2 linked regions of the Sporosarcina pasteurii genome follow. Each later gene encodes a partner of the first gene's protein in a complex. Links are inferred from orthologs where the notes say so. Each region holds a gene or a part of one and is shown on either strand. Other genes may lie near its edges. The genes, in order: AB1H92_RS15350 and mecA.

Region 1 (8,589 bases):
TCTCCTTCGCCGATTGCGCCGAGCGCTGCGTCTGTAATTGTATGGAGCAATACGTCCGCGTCGGAATGGCCAGCTAATCCACGTTCATGCGGGATTGTGACGCCGCCGATAATTAATGGACGTCCTTCCTCGAATTTATGTACGTCGAAACCTTGTCCAACTCGAATCATTTATTCTCCTCCTGTTGTACTCTCTTTAACAGTATTTCGCCAATGGCCAAATCTTCTTGCGTCGTCATTTTCACGTTGTCATATGTACCTTCCACAATACGAACAGGATGCCCAGTTCTTTCTACGAGCATCGATTCGTCCGTTCCGAGAAAGTCATCTGCTATCGCTTGGTCTGAGGCTTTTTTCAAGATTTCATATCGGAAAGCTTGGGGGGTTTGGACAATCCAGAGCGCGTCTCGATTGACTGTCTCTTCAACAATGCCTGTAGGCGCTAGTTTCATCGTATCTTTTGCCTTTACGCCCGTGATTGCCGCCCCATGTGCCGCGGCCTCTTGCACTAACGCATGAATGACTGCGCGGCGGATAAAAGGACGTGCTGCGTCATGAACTAGCACGACCCCATCCTCCAAATACGCCTCAAGACATGCCGCCACACTATATTGGCGTTCCGTTCCACCTTCGACAATTGCTTGAACTTTTGAAATGGCAAACTGTTTTAGATAAGACTCAATTTCTTGTTTTTCTTCATTTTTAACAGCTAAAATAATGCCCGCACATAAAGGATCTGCTTCGAATGCCTCTAATGTATGGATAAAAATCGGTTTTTCACCAAGTGTTAAGAAAAGTTTATTAACCCCTGCCCCCATCCGCTGTCCACTACCAGCGGCGGGTATCATCACTGTATACTCCAATAACCATCTTCCTTTACCAAACAAAAACTAACGTTAATTTGCTCTTACCGCTCTCCCATGTTTAGGTTTAGCGAAAATCATACGACCTGCGGATGTTTGTAGCACACTGGTAACGATTACGTCAATTGCATTGCCAATGTGCGTTTTCCCATCTTCTACGACAATCATTGTACCGTCATCTAAATAAGCGACGCCTTGATTTTGCTCTTTTCCATCCTTAATGACGACGACATGCATTTCTTCACCTGGAATTACGACTGGTTTCACTGCGTTCGCCAAATCATTGATGTTCAATACAGCAACACCGTGTAGTGCGGCAACTTTATTTAAATTAAAATCATTCGTAACGACGAGTCCTCCCATATCTTTTGCTAAATGAACGAGCTTCAAATCCACTTCAGCGACGTCAGCAAAATCCACATCGGTAATTAAAATACCTGGTCCGCCATCTGTTTGCAGTGCTTTCAGTACATCTAATCCCCTTCTACCTTTCGTTCTTTTCAATGTATCCGAGGAATCTGCGATATGTTGAAGTTCCGTTAAAATAAATTGTGGTACAACAAGTATCCCCTCAAGAAATCCCGTAGCAGAAATATCCGCAATACGGCCATCTATAATGACACTTGTATCTAATATTTTATACATTGTATCACGGGTTTTTCTAACTTGTGGCTCTTCAGCGTCTTTTTTCTTCGGACTATGCGTCCGTATAGATTGCATTGCATGAATAATTTCTTCGCGTTGTTTGAAGCCGACTTGAAAACCGAGGTACCCAAGAATTAAAAATAAAACGGTAGGTAAAACAGAAGAAATAACTGGAATTTCAATACTCCCAAGCCAAAAACTAACTAAAAAAGCAACACTTAACCCAATAATAAGACCGACCGTTCCAAATAGTAAATCAAAAATTGGAGCACCTAGCAATCGTTCTTCCATCCATTTAATGAAATTAACGACAGGTGTTGTAAGAAAAAGATTCAAGAGAAAAAATAATAATCCACCCACAATTGCAGCTACATATGGATTATTAATCAGCGGATTGGATGAAAATGAAAATAGATCAAATAATTGCGGTAAAAATAATACGCCAAGCGTACCTCCAATCAGCAAAAAGGATAGCTGAACGACTTTCCTTAACATGCACTTCACCTCCTTATTGTAATAATTATACATGTATTCCCTTAAAACAGCTTTCAATAACATACTTAACCACGATAACTAAAATGAGTGTAATGGGGGTGCAAGGTCGGTAAATACCTCCCTTGCAACTTTTTTATTGCGAGAACCCAACTTTTAACGCATCACTAACTGTTTCAACACCGATCACTTGAATCCCTTCCGGATAGTCCCATCCACCTAAATTGGAAGACGGAATAATTGCCCGCTCGAATCCAAGCTTCGCTGCCTCTTGCACACGTTGTTCAATTCTAGAAACACGGCGCACCTCTCCCGTTAGACCAACCTCTCCGATAAAGCAATCTGATAATCCAGCGGCAGAATCTCGATAACTAGAGACGATACTAACTAGGACGGCTAAATCGATAGCAGGTTCGTCTAATTTCACACCACCAGCAACTTTAATATAAGCATCTTGTGCTTGTAACAGCATGCCCATTCGTTTTTCAAGCACGGCCATTAATAGCGAAACCCGGTTTTGATCCAATCCTGTCGCCATCCGCTTTGGATAGTTAAAGCTTGAAGGCGTCACAAGTGCTTGGATTTCTACGAGAATCGGCCTCGTACCTTCCATAGATGCGACGACGGTTGAACCGGCACCACCTTGAGAACGCTCTCTTAAAAACAACTCGGATGGATTTAAAACTTCCTTTAGACCCGATTGCAACATTTCAAAAATAGCGATCTCATTCGTTGAACCAAATCTATTTTTCACACTTCGTAAAATACGATATGTATGATGACGTTCCCCTTCAAAGTATAAAACTGTATCTACCATATGTTCCAAAATACGTGGTCCAGCAATCTGTCCATCTTTTGTTACGTGACCCACTAAGAATATGGCAATGTTTTTGGTTTTCGCGATACGCATTAATTCCGCCGTACACTCTCTTACTTGTGTAATACTTCCCGGTGCGGACTTGACTTCAGGATGATGGATGGTTTGTATAGAATCTACAATCACAAACGCAGGGTTAATTTCATCGATTGTGTGATGAATTCTTTCTAGATCCGTTTCCGCATAAATAAACAATTCGTCCGAAAGAACCCCCAACCTTTCCGCGCGAAGCTTTGTTTGTCGAATGGATTCTTCTCCAGATATATACAATACACGATGATTCTGGTTGGCGAGAAGCGAGGAAACTTGAAGGAGCAAAGTAGATTTTCCAATTCCGGGGTCTCCTGCAGTTAACAACAGTGAACCTGGCACAATGCCACCGCCTAGCACTCGGTTTAACTCTCCTAATTCTGTTTCAACACGCGGTTCCTCAATCGTCTCAACTTGACTAATCGGCACTGCTTTTTGTTGAACTTCATCGGTATGTTGGAACGCACCACGTGGACCTTTTCGAACCACTTCCACTTCCTCGTTCATCGTGTTCCATTCCCCGCAACCCGGGCAACGTCCCATCCACCGAAGAGACTCGTACCCACAATCTTTACACATAAATTTTGTTTTTCTCTTTGACATGCTTTCCTCCATAGATGAAAAAGACAGTCCATTTCACTAATTTTCTTAATGAATGGACTATCTCAATCTCAAAAAAATTATTTTCCTACCGGCATTGCTGTCCGTACGATAAACTCTCCGTCTTCTACATCAACTGTCACTTTTCCGCCAGTTAATGCTGTGCCTTTTAACAGTTCCTCAGACAATCTATCTTCCACATGCTTTTGGATTGCTCTACGTAAAGGACGTGCACCGTAATCCGGGTCATACCCAATGTCAGATATTTTGTTTTGCGCTTCCTCTGTTAATTCGAGTTCAATATCTTGCTCTTTGAGACGCTTGGATAGCTCATTAGACATGAGGCTAACAATTTGACGTAAATGTTCTTTTTCAAGCGCGTGGAAAACAATCATTTCATCCACACGGTTTAAGAATTCAGGACGGAACGTTTTCTTCAACTCTTCTAGCATTGTTGATTTCATACCTTCATAGTCGTGGTCTGAATCTTGTAAATTAAACCCGACGTAACGATTCGTTTTTAACGCCGTTGCACCTACGTTTGAAGTCATAATGACAACCGTATTACGGAAATCTACCGTACGTCCTTTGGAATCAGTTAGTCTACCATCATCTAATACTTGAAGGAGCATATTGAAAACGTCTGGGTGTGCTTTTTCAATTTCATCAAGCAAGATAACAGAATAGGGTTTACGACGAACTTGTTCTGTTAATTGTCCGCCTTCCTCATGGCCTACGTATCCTGGTGGTGAACCAACAAGTCGAGACGTTGAGTGTTTTTCCATATACTCAGACATATCTACGCGAATCATTGCATTTTCATCGCCGAACATTGTTTCAGCTAAGGCACGCGCAAGTTCTGTTTTTCCAACCCCTGTTGGGCCTAGGAAAATAAATGAACCAATTGGTCGCTTCGGATCTTTCAGGCCTGCTCTCGCTCTGCGGATTGCCCGCGAAATCGCAGTGACCGCTTCCGATTGACCGATGACACGCTCATGTAAGGTTTGTTCCATGTTTAGTAGTTTCATCGATTCTGTTTCTGCAATTTTTGAAACTGGAATTCCAGTCCACATCGCAACAACCTCTGCAATATCATTTACAGTCACTTTCGATTCTGTTTTCCCTTGCTTCTCCTTCCAAGCCGCTTTTGTCGTATCAAGTTCTTCTTTCATTTTCTGTTCTTTATCACGGAAAGAAGCCGCTTTTTCAAACTCTTGGCTTTGGACTGCCGCATTTTTCTCAGAACGAATCGCTTCTAGTTGCGTTTCAAGGTTCTTTAGATTTGGTGGTGTTGTGTAAGAACGCAAACGTACTTTTGAGCCCGCTTCGTCAATTAAGTCAATCGCTTTATCCGGTAAAAATCTATCAGAAATATAGCGGTCTGCCATTTTCGCAGCAGCCTCTATTGCTTCATCCGTGATTTTCACACGGTGGTGTGCTTCATAACGATCACGTAAACCATTTAATATTTGAATAGACTCTTCTACGGACGGCTCGTCGACTTGAATCGGTTGGAAACGACGCTCAAGTGCCGCATCTTTTTCAATATACTTTCTATATTCATCTAACGTTGTTGCACCGATACATTGTAGTTCACCGCGTGCAAGCGAAGGCTTTAAGATGTTCGAGGCATCTATCGCACCCTCTGCGCCACCAGCGCCAATTAGCGTATGCAACTCATCAATGAATAAAATGACGTTGCCCGCTTGGCGAATTTCTTCCATCACTTTTTTCATTCTGTCTTCAAATTCTCCGCGGTATTTCGTACCCGCTACAACCGTTCCCATATCTAGCGTCATGACGCGCTTGTCGCGAAGAATTTCCGGAACTTCATTATTCACAACCTGCTGGGCCAACCCTTCTGCAATTGCAGTTTTACCTACACCAGGTTCTCCAATTAAAACAGGATTGTTTTTCGTACGACGTGCAAGCACTTCAATAACACGTGTAATTTCTTGGCTACGGCCAATGACTGGATCAAGCTGTCCTTCCCGAGCTACTTCCGTTAAATCACGCGCAAGTCCGTCTAACGTCGGTGTTGCAGCGGAATTCGTATTGTTAGAGGAATTACTTGATGAACTTTCATTGCTCCCTAGAAGTTGCAATACTTGTTGACGTGCTCTATTCAAACTTACCCCTGCGTTACTTAACACACGTGCAGCAATTCCTTCACCTTCGCGGATGAGTGCTAGTAAAATATGCTCCGTTCCAATATACGAATGCCCTAACTTTCGCGACTCATCTACTGAAAGCTCAATTACTTTTTTAGCACGTGGTGTGTAGTGAACAATTGGACCAACGTCTTTTGTGCCGGTCCCAACGAGTTTCTCAACGCCTTCCTCAATTGTCGTGAAACTTACTTCAATCGCTTCAAGCGCTTTGGCAGCAATGCCGCCACCTTCGCGAATCAGCCCAAGCAAGATATGTTCTGTGCCAATCGATTCGTGCTTCATGCGAATTGCCTCTTCTTGAGCAAGTTGTAACACTTTCTGTGCGCGTTGTGTAAATCGGTTAAACATCATAGTTATGTCCACTCCTTCTCTCTATATATAATCTATTCCACGGACGCTCATACGTAATCTAATAAAATCCTTTTTCACACATAGGATTGACTAATTTTTACCAAAGTATACAAACTAGAAAACTCAATCTTCTTTCGATTTTTTCGTTGATGGCAATGCACCATCAATGAGAAGACGTGCTCGGAATAATTTTGCTCGAAAAATATCGCGTTCCTCTTGTGTTAGCTCTGCGTTTGCGTATTGTTGGAGAAAACCCGGTTGCATAAAAATCATTAGCTCATTCATGATCGAAACATCTACGTCTTTAATGAGCCCAAGATCGACACCGAGTCGAACATCCGATAGACATTTCGCAGCTTCTCCAGTTGGCAGGAGCCTTGCATATACAAGCGTTCCGAGCGAACGATGCAATCGATCTTCGAGTGCCGTTCGTGATTTCTCTAAAAGATTTTTCCTCGCTTGACGCTCATGTGCGATTAACCGAGCAGTTACATTTCCTAACTCCTCTAAAATTTCCGCTTCTGTCTTGCCAAGTGTAACTTGATTTGACACTTGGTAAACATTCCCTAGCGCTTTACTGCCTTCCCCGTAACTCCCACGGACAACAATGCCGAGCCTTGTGATTGCTGGAATGATTCTTTTAATTTGCTTGGTTATCGTTAATGCTGGTAAATGCATCATGACAGAGGCGCGCACGCCAGTTCCAGTATTGGAAGGACAACTCGTTAAGTAACCAAATTGTTCATCAAAAGCATAAGGCAATTGCTTTTCTAACAAGTCATCCACGGCATCTGCCTGTTGATAAGCTTCTTCCAATTGCAATCCCGGGAAAATACATTGGATGCGAATATGATCTTCCTCATTCACCATAATGCTGACTGTTTCGTCTTCTGATAAAACTACAGCACCTTGACGTTCCGGATTGGTTAATTGCGGACTAATTAAATGTTTTTCCACTAACACTTCCCGGTCCAATTTTGAGAGATCGGACATTCTAATATAGGCATAACCTTTACCGTCAACTTCATCTAGTAATGCGCCGGCAGCCATTTTATCGACTGCTAATGCTTCATCCTCACTTGCAGCGATAGGAAAACGATACCCCCTTAAGTTTCGCGCTAATCTCACACGGGTTGCCATGACGATATCAGAATACTCTCCTTCACCCGTCATCCAGCCTGTGATCGCACTTTGCATAAACTTCTCAATCGACATTGTATGCTTCACCTCCATTGGAAAGGTGTTGTTGCAGCATTCTTGCCTCGTCGCGTAATTCGGCAGCTTCTTCAAACCGTTCCGCTTCTACCGCTTCTTGCATTTTTACTCTTACTTCTTCAATTTTTCTTTTAATCGCATATAATTCATTAAATGAAACAGGTATCTTACCTGTATGGGTTGTTTGCCCATTGTGCAACTTCCCAAACACATGCGGAAGTCGTTCTTTAAATGTTTCATAGCAAGTGGCACAACCGAACTTGCCGATGTCCAGAAAGTTTCCAAACGTTAATTTACAATCAGGACATTCCAGTTGATGGGCTGTCGTGCCTCGCCTTTTTGGTTGCGTTTGGAATGTATCGCCACCGCCAAACCAATGAGATAAAAATTGTTGAATAGATAAAGGTTCCTCATTTGGACTAAAATGAAACGCTTCTGATTGGAAAGCACATTTTTCGCATAGATGATGCTCAATCGACTCGCCCATATAGCCCTTCGTAATGACAACGGATGCGGGCCGTTCCTTACATTTTTCACAAATCATCTACATGCCACCTCACATTTGTAAAGTTGATTTTTCATTAAAACTCTTCATAAATAAGCGTCACGAGCATGGCATGTAAAACACGCGCTCTCAGTTCATCACGTTCAGGTAACGGAATTCGAATCGTCGCCCGATCAACTGCTGCCAATATAAGTTTCGACTCGCGATCTGTAATAACCTCTTCTTCTAACAGTCGATATACAATATCGAATGCCATTGTATGCGAAACACCATTTTGGAGACCTGCTAAAATATGTTCAATTAAGTCTTTACGGGTATTTGCTCGAACGCGAAAAATTCGGATATACCCGCCGCCGCCTCTTTTCGATTCAACTGCATAACCACGTTCAGCTGTAAAACGTGTATTAATCACGTAATTAATTTGTGAAGGGACACATTGAAATTTTTCTGCAACTTCACTTCTTTTGATTTCGATTACGCCGTCTTGTTCTTCTTCTATAATCGCCTTCAAATATCCTTCAATGATGTCAGAAATATTTCTCATTTCTTCACCTCTTTCATGCCAGGTGTCTTCATTGACTTTGACTATCTTTGACTTAATTGTACAGACGAATCACATGGTTCGCAATCGATACGCATTCATTTATTCGACTATGATAGTGTCGGCTTAAGCCATCATTATTTAATCATTTAATTATAGAAAAATGGACTTTCCTACTTAAATTAAGAAAGTCCATTCTATTTTTATACACTCATTCAGCTTCCACGCTTATATTTTTTAGTTCCTTCACTGGTAGGAAGAGTTCGCCCGTTTCTAGGTAGGTGATGGAAAGTTTATCGC
Region 2 (8,507 bases), 850 kb from region 1 along the record:
TAGCCTTTAAAATAACACGATTAGTTATCAGAAACTTCCTGATTTGGAATTGCTTCACCTAATAGAATAACCAATACTGCCATAACTAGAGAAATCATCACTCCAGCTTGAAAATCGAATGGAACGTTTGCAATCGCTCCAACTACATAGTTCAATAAAGCGACCAATACAAATGACCACACAAATGCCATAATAAATCTCAACGGATTTCACCCCTACATAACTATTTCCTTTACGATTGTATCACAGCATGTACATTTCTGAAACATATTATCCAATAAAACATACGATTATTTTGGCGAAATCGTGTCGGTCTGTTGTAAATCTGCTTAAAATCTTTTATAATTACTACCAGGTACTAATATTAGATAATAATGAACGGAGGAAATTGAATGAACGCTGGTCTAATAGGCGTCGGTAAATTTGTGCCGCCACATATTTTAACAAATGAAGATTTAGAAAAGCGTATGGATACTTCGGATGAATGGATTCGTACGATGACAGGAATTGAAGAAAGGCATATCGCTGACGATGACATGGATACATCTCATATGGCCTATCAAGCAGCGGTTAATGCGATTGAGGATGCTGGTATTACAGCGGAAGAGATTGATTTAATTCTAGTTGCGACTGTTACGCCAGATCGTCCATTTCCATCCGTTGCGACGATGTTACAAGAACAGCTCGGAGCGAAAAATGCAGCAGCAATGGATCTTTCGGCAGCATGTGCCGGATTTATGTATGGTCTTGTAACAGCAAAACAGTTTATTGAGACAAATACGTATCAAAACGTGCTTGTTGTTGGGGTTGAAAAACTATCGAAAATCACAGACTGGGAAGACCGTAATACTGCCGTCCTATTCGGTGATGGAGCTGGTGCAGCAATTGTTGGTGCAGTCAGTGAGGGCCGCGGAATCTTATCATTCGAACTTGGCGCAGATGGTTCGGGTGGAAAGCATTTATACCAAGATGATAAGCTTGTCATGAATGGCCGTGAGGTATTTAAATTTGCTGTTCGTCAAATGGGAGAATCAGCTGTAAATGTAATTGAAAAAGCGGGACTTTCAAAAGAAGATGTAGATTATTTAATTCCTCATCAGGCAAACATTCGAATTATGGAAGCTTCGCGTGAGAGATTGGAATTACCGATTGAAAAAATGTCGAAAACAATCCAGAAATACGGTAATACTTCAGCAGCATCTATCCCTATTTCTCTTGTCGATGATTTAGCCGAGGGAAAAATAAAAGACGATGATGTCTTAGTTTTCGTCGGGTTTGGCGGAGGCTTAACTTGGGGCGCTGTGTGTATGAGATGGGGAAAATAAAGCAAATCGACTATACTAATAAATGGTCCAATATTTATTGAAAGGAAGTATAAAAATGAATGTACGACGTGTAGTTGTAACAGGAGTTGGCGCAGTATCACCAGTAGGAAATACTGCAGAAGAATCTTGGAAATCCGTCATTAGCGGAGAGTCTGGGATTGGTTTATTAACAAGGCTTGATAGCGAACAATTCCCAGTGAAAGTTGCTGCAGAAGTTAAAAACTTTGATATTGAACAATATATTGAAAGAAAAGAAGCACGTAAAATGGACCGCTTTACGCATTATGCACTTGCTGCTTCGATTATGGCAATGGAAGATGCAGGTCTAGAAAATTTAGATGAAGAACTTGCTTTAAAAACCGGTGTCTGGATTGGTTCCGGGATTGGCGGCATGGAAACGCATGAACAACAATTTGAGATGTTCCAAAAGAGAGGATATCGCAGAGTAAGTCCATTTTTCGTTCCGATGATGATTCCAGATATGGCATCTGGTCAAGTATCTATCCATTTTGGCGCGAAAGGCATCAACTCTTGTTCGGTAACTGCGTGTGCATCAGGAACAAATTCAATCGGAGACGCATTTGAAGTGATTCGTCGTGGTGATGCGGATGTCATGATAACAGGCGGCGCTGAAGCACCGATTACAACGATGGCTGTCGCAGGTTTTTGTGCGAATAAAGCACTATCATTAAATCCAAATCCATCAACGGCATCACGCCCATTCGATGCAGACCGTGATGGCTTCATTATTGGTGAAGGAGCAGGTATTCTTATCCTAGAAGAGTATGACCATGCTGTGAAGCGAGGCGCGAAAATTTATGCGGAAATCGTAGGGTATGGCTCAACAGGGGATGCGCATCACATTACTGCACCAGCTCCTGAAGGTGAAGGCGCTGCGAGAGCGATGAAACAAGCGCTTGAGCAAAGTGGTGCGGAACTTACTCAAGTAGGGTATATTAACGCACACGGAACGAGTACGCCGTATAACGATGAGTTTGAAACGAAGGCGGCAAAAACGGTATTTGGCGACCATGCTAAAAACTTAGCAATCAGCTCAACAAAATCGATGACTGGACACTTATTAGGTGCAGCAGGTGGACTCGAAGCAATCTTTACTGTAAAAGCACTTAAAGAAGGAATTGTGCCACCGACGATTAACTACAACACACCAGACCCAGATTGCGACCTCGACTATGTACCAAATGAGGCACGCGAAATGGATATTGAATATGCAATGAGTAATTCACTAGGTTTTGGCGGTCATAACGCATCACTAGTATTTAAGAAAATCTAATGAATCTAATAAAAGGTGAACCATTACAATGTGTAGTGGTTCACCTTTTTCGTCTAAATTTACATTGTCCATACATATAGTTAACTAAAAGATAAAGGAAGGTATACGTGACAAGATTTTTTATATTTTTAATTAGTTACGGATTACTTGTAATGAGTACCGCACAAATTATTATTTATTTAAACTATAGGACACTAGGTCATACATGGGATGCAGTGCTATATTACATTGTACGAACCCCTGATTTTGCGATTTTAGTAATATCGGCAGTCACGATGATTATTATCGTTTCCTTCCGAGGCCCATTGCGTCTTCCATTCTCTTCAGGGTAGCTGAAGCAATTTTATTCGCTTTTTCCGCGCCTTCGTCTAAGATGTCATCTAATTTAGAGGATTCGATTAGGTTGTTATAATTTTCTTGGATAGGTGTTAAGTGATTGATGACTGCTTCTGCAACACCTGCTTTAAAGTCGCCGTAACGTAAACCATCATACTTCGCAACGACCTCATCAATCGTTCGGTCGCTCATTGCTGCCTCAATTGCAAGCAAGTTTGAGACGCCAGGTTTATTTTCTTCATCAAATTTGACGATGCCTTCTGAGTCAGTCACCGCACTTTTTATCTTTTTCTCGATTTCTTTCGGTGTATCAAGTAAAGAAATCGTTGCTCGTTTATTCGGATCAGATTTACTCATTTTCTTTGTTGGTTCTTGAAGTGATTTAATTCGTGCACCTGTTTTTGGGACTCTAATTTCAGGAATCGTCAATGTGTTACCGTAACGACTATTGAAACGCTCTGCTAAGTTTCTTGTGAGTTCTAAATGTTGCGTTTGATCATCACCAACCGGTACGATATCTGTGTTGTACAATAGAATATCTGCAGCCATTAAGGGTGGATACGTTAGAAGTGCAGCTGAAACTCCTTCTTGCCCTTCGGATTTATCTTTAAATTGGGTCATACGTTCCAATTCACCAATATACGAAATACATTGCATAATCCAAGCGGCTTGCGCGTGTGCAGGCACCTCGGATTGAATAAATAAATTTGCTTTTTCAGGATCAATCCCGCTAGCTACATATAAAGCGGCAAGTGAACGAATGGTTTGGTGCAATTCTTTTGGATCTTGACGAACTGTAATGGCATGTTGGTCTACAATACAGAAATTACAATGGTATTCATGCTGCAGTTCTGTAAATTGACGAAATGCTCCGATATAGTTTCCGATTGTTACTGTACCTGTTGGTTGTACACCTGAAAAGATAGTTTTCATTTGAATTTCCTCCTTAAAAATTTCCCGATACCGACAACGTTTGATATATGAAATTGTACAAAGTCGGTTTGGCTTCCTATAATTATAAAGCAATGATGAAATTAACGTTATTGAAAATAAAAAATCAGTCATCCCTAAAAAAGGGACGACTGATTTTAGATCAACCGTGATACCACCCGAATTGCCGAAACGGCCACTCAAACTCCTTAACGCGGAGAAACGTAACAGACTACTGACGATGTGCAAATAAAACTGTGTTCATCTATTCAGCTCAGGAATCCAATTCATTTAATAAGGCTGCCTGTTCGCACCAACCACAGACTCTCTGTCCAGCCGTTATAAAATTACTCTTTCCTTCAATGCTTTTTATTTTTTGTGAATTAAGGAAAATACATTTATGTTGAATTGACTGTATTATAATGCGAAACTCATGGATATGCAAGAAAGAATGTTCATAAAGTCACTTTATCTTGTGCGAATTCCCTGTTAAACTGGTGAAATAGAAAGGATGTTGTCGAAGTGAAGAGAAAAAGTTGGTTCGCGATATTACTAGTCGCATGTATGTTAGCAATTCCTACTATAGGATATGCTGAGAAAAATCAAAAGATGGCAGATTTTACAGAACGTACATATGGTTTTGAAGAGATTGATAAACGAATTATCGCAACGTCGACTTTATTCCGCTATGACTCGGGTCTTACGTTTGAGTACCCTGATGCGGTTCGTGGCATATACGTAACTGGTCATTCAGCGGGGGGAGCACGTTTTCAAAATCTTGTTGATTTAATTGATTCAACGGATTTAAATGCAATGGTCATTGATATTAAAGATGATTTTGGAAATTTAACGTATATTCCTGAGGGAGATTCTTCGTTAGCAACGATGGATATTGGTAAATCTTATATTAAGAATCCGCGCGCATTATTAGAAGAACTAGAAGAAAAGAAAATTTATCCAATTGGTCGTATCGTCGTCTTTAAAGATACAGTGTTGGCAGAAAAGCGGCCGGATCTTTCATTTACAGAAGGTGAAACTGTTTGGAAAAATGGACGCAAGGAAGCGTTTGTCAATCCGTTTATGAAGGATGTATGGGATTATAATGTTGAAATTGCAATAGAGGCGGCGAAAATGGGCTTCCAAGAAATTCAGTTTGACTATGTTCGATTCCCGGAAGGTTTCGAAAAGCGCTTTGAGTCATTAGAATATTCTTACGGGGATTATGCAGAATCTGAACTTGATCCTGTACAGAGACGTGTTGAAGCTGTCACGGATTTTGTTGCTTATGCGCGTGAACAGTTGAAGCCTTATGGGGTAGAGGTGTCTGTGGATATTTTTGGCTACGCAGCGACGTTGACTGAAGCACCAGGAATTGGGCAGAACTTCTCGAAAATCTCGGAAAATGTAGACGTTATTTCTTCGATGATTTATCCAAGTCATTGGACTTCTTATTTTGGAATTGCAAAACCTGATTTGGAGCCTTATAAATTAGTAGCCGAATATGCAAAGGTTGAAAACGAAGTATTAGGAAAGTTAGAGAATCAACCTGTATCACGACCTTGGTTGCAAGACTTTACTGCTTCTTGGCTTGGTTCTGGAAATTACTTGAAATACGGGAAAGCTGAAGTGGAGGCGCAAATTAAAGCGCTCCAAGATAATGGAATTAACGAGTATCTTCTTTGGAATGCAGGAAATACGTATTCAACAGGCGTTAATTATAAACCATGATAGATAGTCCCTTACTTAACGACACTTAAGTGGGGGGCTATATTTTATTGTGATGTCCAATGCGTAAAGGTATATAATTTGGAACTTTTTCATTTTTGAAACGTTCTATTAGTAAGTAGATTTGTTTTTCAATATAAGGAGACTAAATGAGAATATGAGAAATTAAATAAACTGATGTTTATTTTTGGTGTGAACGGGTATAACAGATAGAGTAGAAAGAATTGATTGAAAAAGTGACAGGAAATCGACTATATTGCGAAAATGTGTCGATATGATATTATTTTTAAAGTTATTCAAAAAAACTGTTTTAATCGATGGTGAAATTGTGTATACTAGTAATAGAAAGTTTTAGTTTACAATAATTCTAATTTGAAGATAAAATACACAAAACGATTTGAAAGGAAGTGTCAGTGTATGATGGTAACATTATTTACATCACCGAGCTGTACGTCATGCCGAAAAGCAAAAGCATGGCTGGAGGAACATGAAATTCCGTATACCGAACGAAATATTTTCTCCGAACCTTTGAATATCGATGAAATAAAAGAAATACTGCGTATGACTGAGGATGGGACAGATGAAATTATTTCAACCCGTTCAAAGATTTACCAAAAACTAAACGTAGATGTTGAAAGTTTACCGCTACAACGTCTTTATGAGTTAATTCAGGAGCATCCGGGTCTCTTAAGAAGACCAATCATTCTAGATGAAAAGAGACTTCAAGTAGGATATAATGAAGATGAAATCCGACGGTTCCTCCCGCGAAAAGTAAGGGCTTACCAGTTACTAGAAGCACGACGTATGGTTAACTAATGATATGAAATAAAAAAGCTGATAGGGGAGACATTGTAAAATGCCATATACCTATCGGCTTTTCTCTTTCCCTTGCTTTACTGATGAATGTTATCTACAATAACGTAAACTATTTAAAATATGAATCTGTATAGAAACCCTTACAAAACTTGAGGAACAGTCATATAGTAATAATAAGGCATTGTAGGTTTACAACATTCATATATAACAGGAACCGATACAAATCCTAATTATAATGGGAGGGAGAGATTAGAATGGAAATAGAACGTATTAATGAGGATACAGTGAAGTTTTTTCTATCATATGTCGACATAGAAGAACGCGGATTTACTCGTGAAGAAGTTTGGAATAATCGCGAGAAAAGTGAAGAACTGTTTTGGGATATGATGGATGAAATAAACGAGCAGTCTGAATTTGCAGTAGAAGGGCCACTTTGGATTCAAGTTCATGCAAAAAACGATGGAATAGAAGTAACAGTCACCCGTGCACTGGCAAACGATGGTCAAATGATAGAATCTCCGTTTTACGATGAGGATCCCAGTCAATTATTTCAAGAGCAAGATGACGGAACCTTTGAGGATATTGAAGATATTTTGAAAAACGGGTTAAATAAAGAGAATGACTGGCTTGAAAATACTTTTGTCTTCAATGATTTCGAAGATGTCATCAGTATTACTAGCCGTATGCATGACTACGAAGCACATACGTCATTATATGCATATGAATCTAAATATTATTTGCATGTTAAGTATGACGTTGAGGAAATGGACAATAAACAAAAAACAAATATGTTTAGCGTTCTTTCCGAATTCGCTAAGCCGGATAAAATAACAATTCATATTCTGCAAGAATATGGTAAAGTGATTTTTGAATCGGATGTATTTTCGCAAATTGAAAAATATTTTTAAGTAGTTAACCTTGTCAAAAGGTAAGCTACATTAAAATAAAATAGAACACTTTAAAACGTAATGATTTTTCACGCATTACGTTTTTTATTTTGAAAAAAATTAATAGTACAAGCGAAAAGATATCTTACTGTTATAAGTAAAGCTTTTGCGGAGGATAAATAAAAGTTCCGCAACACAATTAATCTCCGTTCCAATCGGACGCTTTCCGCGGGCACGGCCTCAGCCGCTTCCCTCGCTCCGCTCAGTCCAGGGTCTTCGGCTCGCGCTGTTCCCGCAGGAGTCGCCGATTTCCACTCCGGTTAATTGGTATGCACATTGAATAAAAATAAACTTGATATACAGATTGAAAGTAAACCACCTAAAAAATACATAGAAAAGCTTAAAAATAGTGCTGGAGAGACGATAAGAAACAACTTTCTTACATCAGGCAACTGGAAAACCAGTTTATAATACATTAAAAGGCCTCCTAGGATTTTGAGTTAACGAAGTTATTTATAAAGAAAATCTTGATAGTTATTTGCGTTTATAAAAATTTATATATAAGGAATCTCTGTTGATTGGAGTGCAGAGCGGCGACTCGGGTGGGATTAGCGTGACAGGTGAGACCCCGCAGTGGAGCGAAGCGACCGAGGAGGCTCGCCGCACGCCCCACCGAAAGCGTCCGCTCGGAACGGAAATCAACATAGTTTGTTTGGCATTTTTAAAAACGGAATACTTTACTATCCTAGAAGAGAAAATCTCTGCTTAAAATAGTACCCATAAAAACTTGACTCGATCAACTATCTGTTAACATTTGTATCATTTTCATAAATTTTGTATAATTCTAAAAGAGGGGGTGGTTGTGATATTAATGGCCAAAATGACCGAAGGAAAATATTTTACGCTTACAGGTTCAATGAAGCGAAATGAATTAAGAGCGTTGCGTAAGCGAGAAGTTTTTTTCTGTCCGCAATGTAATGAAAAAGTTTTATTGAAAGTGGGTGATATCGTTATTCCTCATTTTGCTCATCAGCAAGACAGTGTATGTCGATCTATGTTTTCTGAAGGGGAATCAACGGAACACCTACTAGGTAAGCAACAGTTATATGAATTCTTACAGCAAATCAAACATTTAGATGTACGACTAGAGCCGTATTTCAAAAAATTAGCCCAGCGTCCAGATGTATTGGTTAC

The links.
Region 2: the proteins of AB1H92_RS15350 (region 1) and mecA are in contact, whole or in part, in a solved structure (PDB 3PXG), measured with the Bacillus subtilis proteins. The link is inferred for Sporosarcina pasteurii from one-to-one orthologs.

The regions. Positions count from the first base shown.
Region 1 is NZ_CP160452.1:3,143,452-3,152,040, forward strand. The notes cover bases 3,308-6,342. They hold AB1H92_RS15350 (ATP-dependent Clp protease ATP-binding subunit), read right to left. Parts: upstream 6,029-6,342; coding sequence 3,587-6,028; downstream 3,308-3,586. Other genes in these bases: radA (DNA repair protein RadA), read right to left, coding at 3,308-3,509; AB1H92_RS15355 (protein arginine kinase), read right to left, coding at 6,152-6,342. In the rest of the region: ispF (2-C-methyl-D-erythritol 2,4-cyclodiphosphate synthase), read right to left, coding at 1-170; ispD (2-C-methyl-D-erythritol 4-phosphate cytidylyltransferase), read right to left, coding at 167-862; AB1H92_RS15340 (PIN/TRAM domain-containing protein), read right to left, coding at 896-2,002; more of radA, read right to left, coding at 2,136-3,307; more of AB1H92_RS15355, read right to left, coding at 6,343-7,243; AB1H92_RS15360 (UvrB/UvrC motif-containing protein), read right to left, coding at 7,233-7,787; AB1H92_RS15365 (CtsR family transcriptional regulator), read right to left, coding at 7,825-8,292; AB1H92_RS15370 (hypothetical protein), read right to left, coding at 8,501-8,589. UniProt on the Bacillus subtilis protein: Competence gene repressor; required for cell growth at high temperature. Negative regulator of comK expression. May interact with MecA to negatively regulate comK.
Region 2 is NZ_CP160452.1:2,300,248-2,308,754, reverse strand. Bases 5,555-8,507 are described here. They hold mecA (adaptor protein MecA), read left to right. Parts: upstream 5,555-6,680; coding sequence 6,681-7,334; downstream 7,335-8,507. Other genes in these bases: AB1H92_RS10895 (competence protein CoiA), read left to right, coding at 8,185-8,507; AB1H92_RS10900 (hypothetical protein), read right to left, coding at 7,634-7,789; spxA (transcriptional regulator SpxA), read left to right, coding at 6,031-6,426; AB1H92_RS10915 (putative glycoside hydrolase), read left to right, coding at 5,555-5,613. Also shown: AB1H92_RS10935 (YjzD family protein), read right to left, coding at 21-203; AB1H92_RS10930 (beta-ketoacyl-ACP synthase III), read left to right, coding at 393-1,325; fabF (beta-ketoacyl-ACP synthase II), read left to right, coding at 1,381-2,619; trpS (tryptophan--tRNA ligase), read right to left, coding at 2,902-3,888; more of AB1H92_RS10915, read left to right, coding at 4,408-5,554. UniProt on the Bacillus subtilis protein: Enables the recognition and targeting of unfolded and aggregated proteins to the ClpC protease or to other proteins involved in proteolysis. Acts negatively in the development of competence by binding ComK and recruiting it to the ClpCP protease.